Regions from separate parts of the Aliiglaciecola sp. genome, predicted to be linked through region 2. Evidence: predicted binding sites of a transcription regulator. Region 2 holds the regulator's gene; each other region holds the start of a gene.
What was found. Region 2 encodes sigma-54, which starts transcription at its own class of promoters, with help from an activator protein. Its sites were predicted from a motif close to GTTGGCACGNNNNTNGNNT; they were not measured.
Positions count from the first base shown of each region.

Region 1: ABJV04_RS04560 (PEP-CTERM sorting domain-containing protein) is a predicted target of sigma-54. The motif match lies at 1,063-1,081, and genes of this name have one in related genera.
Region 3: ABJV04_RS17775 (entericidin A/B family lipoprotein) is a predicted target of sigma-54. The motif match lies at 1,109-1,127, and genes of this name have one in related genera.

Region 1 is NZ_JBDWYG010000021.1:4,258-6,534, reverse strand. Features, by position in the region: tRNA gene ABJV04_RS04565 (tRNA-Thr) at 151-226, shown strand; gene ABJV04_RS04560 (PEP-CTERM sorting domain-containing protein) at 444-995, opposite strand; gene ABJV04_RS04555 (hypothetical protein) at 1,233-1,421, opposite strand; gene ABJV04_RS04550 (ATP-binding protein) at 1,512-2,277, shown strand, end outside.
Region 2 is NZ_JBDWYG010000037.1:53,696-55,972, reverse strand. Features, by position in the region: gene ABJV04_RS08865 (PTS sugar transporter subunit IIA) at 1-71, opposite strand, end outside; gene hpf (ribosome hibernation promoting factor) at 90-377, opposite strand; gene ABJV04_RS08855 (RNA polymerase factor sigma-54) at 405-1,883, opposite strand; gene lptB (LPS export ABC transporter ATP-binding protein) at 1,945-2,277, opposite strand, start outside.
Region 3 is NZ_JBDWYG010000066.1:65,047-67,323, reverse strand. Features, by position in the region: gene ABJV04_RS17780 (alpha-E domain-containing protein) at 1-849, shown strand, start outside; gene ABJV04_RS17775 (entericidin A/B family lipoprotein) at 908-1,057, opposite strand; gene ABJV04_RS17770 (hypothetical protein) at 1,269-1,514, opposite strand; gene ABJV04_RS17765 (DUF3080 family protein) at 1,556-2,277, opposite strand, start outside.

The DNA of each region.
Region 1 (2,277 bases), on a different contig from region 2:
TGCAATAAAACGCAATAAGTCGATAAACAACGGTTGACAAGATTCAATCTGCGTTTAAAATAGCGCCTCGCTTTTGAGACAAGACTTACCAACCTTGTCACTGCTGTAGAACGACTTACAACAGTAAATCAAAAGCCGTCACCTTAGTGTGCCGACTTAGCTCAGTTGGTAGAGCAACTGACTTGTAATCAGTAGGTCGCCAGTTCGACTCCGGCAGTCGGCACCATTTTCTCTTTATGCCCAAATCTATCTAGTTAATAATTTCCCAAATATTTTGTCGCCAAGGCGTTTGCCTAACTAGACTGAAATCAACTTATATCTTGTAAATATCACAGCCACATAAAACTCTTCTAAAAAGCTTTTTCAAAAAATAGACACAAAAAAAAAGCACCAGTGAAATCAAAGGTGCTGTTTAAAAACTCGCGCTAGGCGTTATGGTTTGTTTATTTTGTAAAACGACGTGATGCTAAAACAATCATTCCTAATGCAAAAATAGCAAGGCCGGATGGCTCGGGCACAGAAACCAACCCAGCAAACACCGCAATATCACTATCTTCCCCACTTATGGTATTTGTAAAGCTGCCAACATCTCCGGCTGCGAACGCGCTTGTCACTAAATAATATTGCTGGAAACCCACTAAATTGAAACTAAAATCCGAGGTACCTATCCCACCAAAACCATCATCATCGCCGGCTAACAAATTGACCAACTGATTGGTTGGCGAGAAATCAAATTCATATAGGTGCAAGTAACCGTCATAATCCTGGATACTACTAAAATTAAATTCTCCCGAACCGGCGGTATAGAAACTTTGAACAGTATATTGAACCGGCCCATTGACGGAAATATCCGGTCCTTCCAAAATTGGGCGTGCCCAAAAATCACCGGTCGCATTAGTATCTGAATACACCAAAGTAGAAAATGCCGGGGCGGAACAACATGCCATAATTAATAATACTAGTGGTATAAGCTTTATTTTTGTTTTATTTATCACAGTCTTCATCCTTTAAAGTTGGTTGTTGGTTTTTTTTATCGCAAACAGCAAATTGCAAATTCTCAGAAGGCAATTACTAAGCCAAAAAGAAAAAGTCTAGGATTTTCAACCTGTTTGAATTTTATACAGTTTGGTGTGGGAAGGTTTTGTAAAATTAGTTGACGTCTTTATTTATAGAACAGTACCAACTTAATCTAAGAAGTTGGCACTGTTTTTAAGGTTAAATCCAATTAGATACTATAAATTTAGGTCTACTGGTGGGTTTAATTTCTTTCCTTTTCTTGCAGGGTCTGTGGGGCTCAGTTCTCTTCCTGATTTATCTACAGCATAAAAAGGAATGTATTGTGTTTCACTTCCTCCACATATTTGAGAAAGCTCATTTCCTGTTATTTCTTCAACTTGATTAAAATTTAATTTGCGGTTCATCTGTTTTCCTCTTGTTAGAGTACGTTTTGTGTACCATATTCATTATGTAAAGTTTTACAAACTATAAAATTAAATATAGGACAGATAGTTGTGTTTTTGGGACAAAAGCTTAGAAATATACTGATATTTACGATGTTTTTTTGTGGTGGCTCTGTTTATTCAATAGAGTCGCAGAAGGTTTTTGATGGTAAACCCATAGGAGTAACTCACACACTATTCAAAGGGAAACATTCTTTATGGTTGGGGGGAGAAAATGGAATTTATTCCGTTACAGGCTCACATATTCTGCATTATGGAGAAGCTGATCATTCGCTTTTTGAATATGATATCGAATCATTATATGAAGATATAAATGGTAGGCTTTGGATTGCAACGTTTGGCAATGGAATTTACTTTTTAGAAAATAACCAGTTTAATAAAGTCGATTTTCCAGTTGAAGGAAGTACATCTGAATTTTGTCGCAATATTAGAGGCCTTAAAGAAGTTATTTATTTCAGTTGCGGGGGGGATATTTATAGTTACTCAATTTTAACTAAGACTTATAGGTTAGAGTTGGATTCCATACTCTCAAATACAAAAGATATAACTTATTTTGAGATTGTAGGTGAAACTATTTATGCGATTGATGAATATTATACGTTGTTAAGTTCACATCATGGCAACGCCACGGATATCGGTATATCAGATAAATTTAATACTGTTTTAAACCTGAACACTATTTTTATTTTAGATGCGAACACTATTCTTGTGGGCTCAAACAAAGGACTAATATCCGTAAATAGAAAAGATGGTAATATTGATCTTTTTCTCCCTAATGATGTCAACAGTAACGTTACTCAGATATTTAGACTTGGCT
Region 2 (2,277 bases):
ATTCGTTTTTTGCTTGTCCCCTGAACTGCACAACTTGTGCAGTCAGAGGAAAGGATGTCTTTAATTTCCATTAAATAATCTAATATATGTTAATGACGTTTAATCTTTTCCTTGTGCTTGATCACCTGTCGATCAAGCTTATCTATTAATCCGTCAATGGCTGCGTACATATCGTTATGTTCTGAGGTTGCAAAAACTTCGCCTCCGCTAAGATGAACTGTCGCTTCAGCTTTTTGATTAAGCTTTTCGACATTGAGAATGACATGGACATTGTTGATGTGATCAAAATGCCTTTCTAACTTTGTAAATTTAGTGTCTACATAATCTCGCAATGAATCTGTAATTTCTACATGATGGCCAGTAAGGTTAATTTGCATATTAGCGTATTCCTTCTGTTAACGAGCCTACAGCAGGCTCTTGCGTTGGTTAGACGGTGGGATCGATAAAGACTCCCGGTATTTTGCTATTGTTCTACGGGCAACCTGTATACCTTGGTCAGCCAATAGATCAGCAATCTTACTATCGCTAAGTGGCTTAGTTGGAAGCTCTGCAGCGACAAGTTTTTTAATTAGTGCGCGAATTGCCGTTGAAGAACACTCTCCGCCAGAGTCTGTGGCAACATGGCTGGAGAAAAAGTACTTCAGTTCGTAAATTCCTCTTGGTGTATGCATATATTTTTGTGTAGTAACACGGGAAATAGTTGATTCATGCATATCCACCATTTCTGCGACATCATTTAACACCATTGGTTTCATCATTTCCGGACCATGCTCGAAAAATCCGACTTGTTGCTGAACAATACAATTGGCTACTTTGAGCAATGTATCGTTTCGGCTTTCAAGGCTTTTAATAAACCACTTGGCTTCTTGCATATGTGAACGAATGAACTGACTGTCGCTGGTATTTTTAGCATTGCGGCTCATAGCTGCATATTGCTGATTAACATTTAGCTTAGGCAAACTGTCGGGATTTAACTCTACTTGCCAGCGGCCATTCTTTTTCATTACAGAAACATCAGGAATCACGTATTCGGATTCACCAATTATTAGGGCGCTGCCTGGGCGAGGGTTTAATGTTTGCAACAAACGCATTGCTTCGCGTAATTCGTCTTCTTTTAAACGAGTTTTGCGCATTAACGTGCGGTAATCTTTGCTACCTAAAAGGTCTGCATATTCACTAATTAATAATTTAGCTTCATTTAACCAAGGTGTATCTGGGGCAAATTGATTCATTTGTACCATCAAACACTCTTGAGGATTTCGAGAGCCAGAACCGATAGGATCGAACATTTGAATGCGTTTTAGAACACACTCAACTTCATCCAGTTCAACCTCTTCGTGATCGAGACTCGCGAGCACTTCTTCAGTACTAATGGTTAAATATCCAGATTCATCGATTGAGTCGATGATGGCAATGGCAATAGCGGTATCTACTTCGGAAAAGGGGGTTAAGCGCATTTGCCATAACAAATGATCTTGTATATTTTCGCTGGTTTCACCTTGGAAAATTTGATCATCATCACCACCGCTGCCACCACTAATTGATGCGGGTGCTGAAGATGCACTGATATATTCATCCCAAGTGCTATCTATGGGTAATTCGTCCGGAATATCTGCTTTTTCTAATGCCTCGTTTGTATCCATTGAGTCAGAACTGGCGGATACGGTTTCTTCCGTGAATTTATCATTACTATCTGCTAATGCGGAATCTCCTGTGGGGATGTCCGAACCATCCTCTACTTCTAAAAGCGGGTTGGATTCTAAAGCTTCTTGTATTTCCTGTTGTAAATCCAGCGTTGACAACTGCAATAGACGGATAGCCTGTTGCAATTGAGGCGTCATTGTTAGTTGCTGGCTGAATTTTAATTGTAACGAGGGTTTCATTTAGTTTTTATATTCTTACTTGTTTAGCCACAAAGCTTTGGTTAAAAACAACATACCTGTACTATAGCTTGAATTGCTCGCCAAGGTATACATCTCTGACTTGTTGATTATTTAAAACTTCTTCTGCAGTTCCAGAAGCTATCAATTCACCATGACTCACAATATACGCTTTTTCACACACGTCTAGGGTTTCACGTACATTATGGTCAGTTATTAATACTCCAATACCTCTATCGCGCAGGTGTTGAATTATTTTTTTTATATCATTTACAGAAATTGGATCGACACCTGCAAAAGGTTCATCTAATAAAATAAATTCGGGTGCGGCGGCCAAGGCCCGTGCTATTTCGACTCTTCTGCGTTCTCCGCCAGATAAACTCATTCCTAGGCTATT
Region 3 (2,277 bases), on a different contig from region 2:
TTAATTAACGTCAATTTTAATCTACTTTTAGATCTTCCCAAAAGTATCGTTTTAGGCTGGGAGCCACTGGTCGATATTGTGTCAAATCGCGATGAGTTTTACGCTAAATATCAAGAAGCAAATGAGCGTAGCGTATTGAATTTTATGGTGGGGGATACTAAAAATTTGGGTTCTATTGTCAGCTCTCTAAGTGCTGCTAGAGAAAACGCCAGAACCATCCGTGAAATTATACCTAGAGAGGCCTGGGAACAGATTAATGAGTTGTATTTATTTGCCCATGCCAATCGTCAAAAGGCTATAGCTCGACGCTCTCGTTACGAGTATTTGACAGAAATAATCGAATCTAATCAGAAAATTACCGGCATTCTTGTGAGCACAATGACTCGTGATGAAGCTTATCAGTTCTTGCGTATAGGTCGCAATTTAGAGCGGGCTGATATGACCACGCGGATTATCGATGTTCGCTCGGCATCGCTGGTGCAAGACATGGAAACGGAGCAATCTGCTTTAGAAAACTTACAGTGGATGAGTGTATTAAAGTCACTCACTGCTTATCAAATGTACCGTCGGGAAGTGCGTTTCAAAATTCGACGACCGGATGTTTTGAAGTTTTTAATGTTAGAAAACCGCTTTCCCAGAGCATTGATACACACTCTCAAACAAGTTGAGAATTGCTTGCGGGAGTTACCCAATTACGAGCAATGTGTTGAAATGACATCAATGGTTGAAAAGCAATTAATGGAAGCTAACCCGCAATTACTTATTCAAGATAAACTGCACGAATTTATTGATGAAATGCAACTTGGTTTAATTAACGTTTATAACAAGATTGATGAAACTTATTTCTAAGCTTGGATAAATCTAGAAATTTAGGCTCAACATTGCTGAAATGTTGAGCCTTTATTTGTTAGTTTTCAGCGTCATTCGCCGCGTCTTGTATCGCATCTCCTGCGCTTTCGATATCTTCACCTGCACCCTCGATAGTGGCACAACCGCAAAGCATTAAAAAAGTAAGTGTTAAGGTAACAAGAATTTTAAGTTTTGACTGTAAGCTCATAATATTGCCTCACTGTGATTTAATAATTAAAGGTTCACCTGTCTTTTCTTAAAGCGAGTATAGTGCCAATTGTTAACTGTATGAAATTTATGGTATTTTATTAATTTGGTCGAAATTAACAATATGCTCTTTGCTATTTTTTCACTAAGTCTGGAATAATTTACACGGTAAGTTGATGCAGCTAAATTAAAGCAAAATGGCCACGGCCAATTTAGCTGCGTTGTTGTCGATAACGGTGATAGATCTTTCCCCATCGCCATGATAGTCCTAAGTCACTTAGTTTTGAATGGATTTCACTGGGTTGATCGGCACTGTGAATAGGTAGGTCCGAGGATAAATAGCGCACTTGCCAAATGCCGATATTTGCATCCCGCTGGAACTGAATTTTACCAATCAATTGATTTTGCTTATAAACAAAACAGGTACGTTGGGAGTATCGAATATTATTAGTTAACATGACTGTTATTATATACAGTTGTTTGGGCTGAGCTAGACTTTTTAATTGCTAGGTTGGCACTGGCTGAATAGGTTTTGCCAAAGTAATTGATGGCGACGAAGAGCATCAATATACAAATCGTAATCTGACTTTCGTTGCCTTAAAAATACTTTAAACTCATTGGCAAGTACTGGATTTTCCAGCAAATCTTGAAAGTAGGGGGCTAAAGTATTGTCTGCACTTGTTAGCCGGTTTGTTGTCGGTAGGATCTTTTTAATGAAGTTTCGTTGGTATACTAATTTAAGTTCTTCAATTTGTAGAGAAGATGAGGATACACTGCAAGACAGCTCACTGAACGCTAGACTCAAGCTATCATTCAATTCATTTAACCAAATACGCAACTGAATCTGTGTTTGCCAAATTTGGGCTGCCAATGGCTGTTTACGCATGGTATTTAAAGCTGTTTCTAAATCGTCAATATCTGTCTGTTTAGGTAAATACAAGGTCACTAATAAGCTCAAAGAAGCTTCGTATGCTTGCAGTTGGTTTTGCTTTACTTGGGTAAATAGCTCTGTATTACTGCTTAAAGACCGTCTAATTTCGGAACTGCTAAGGATCATTTGCGCCCACACTATAGGAAGGGTTTCCTGTTTATGTGTTATCCATTGACGTAACTGTTGTTGCTGCTCTTTGTCACTAGTTTGTTGAAGACATTCTTGTAGCCCTTGAATTAACTTAACTTCGTATGCAAACCGTTGTGATGGCAATTGGACCTTGCCTAAGG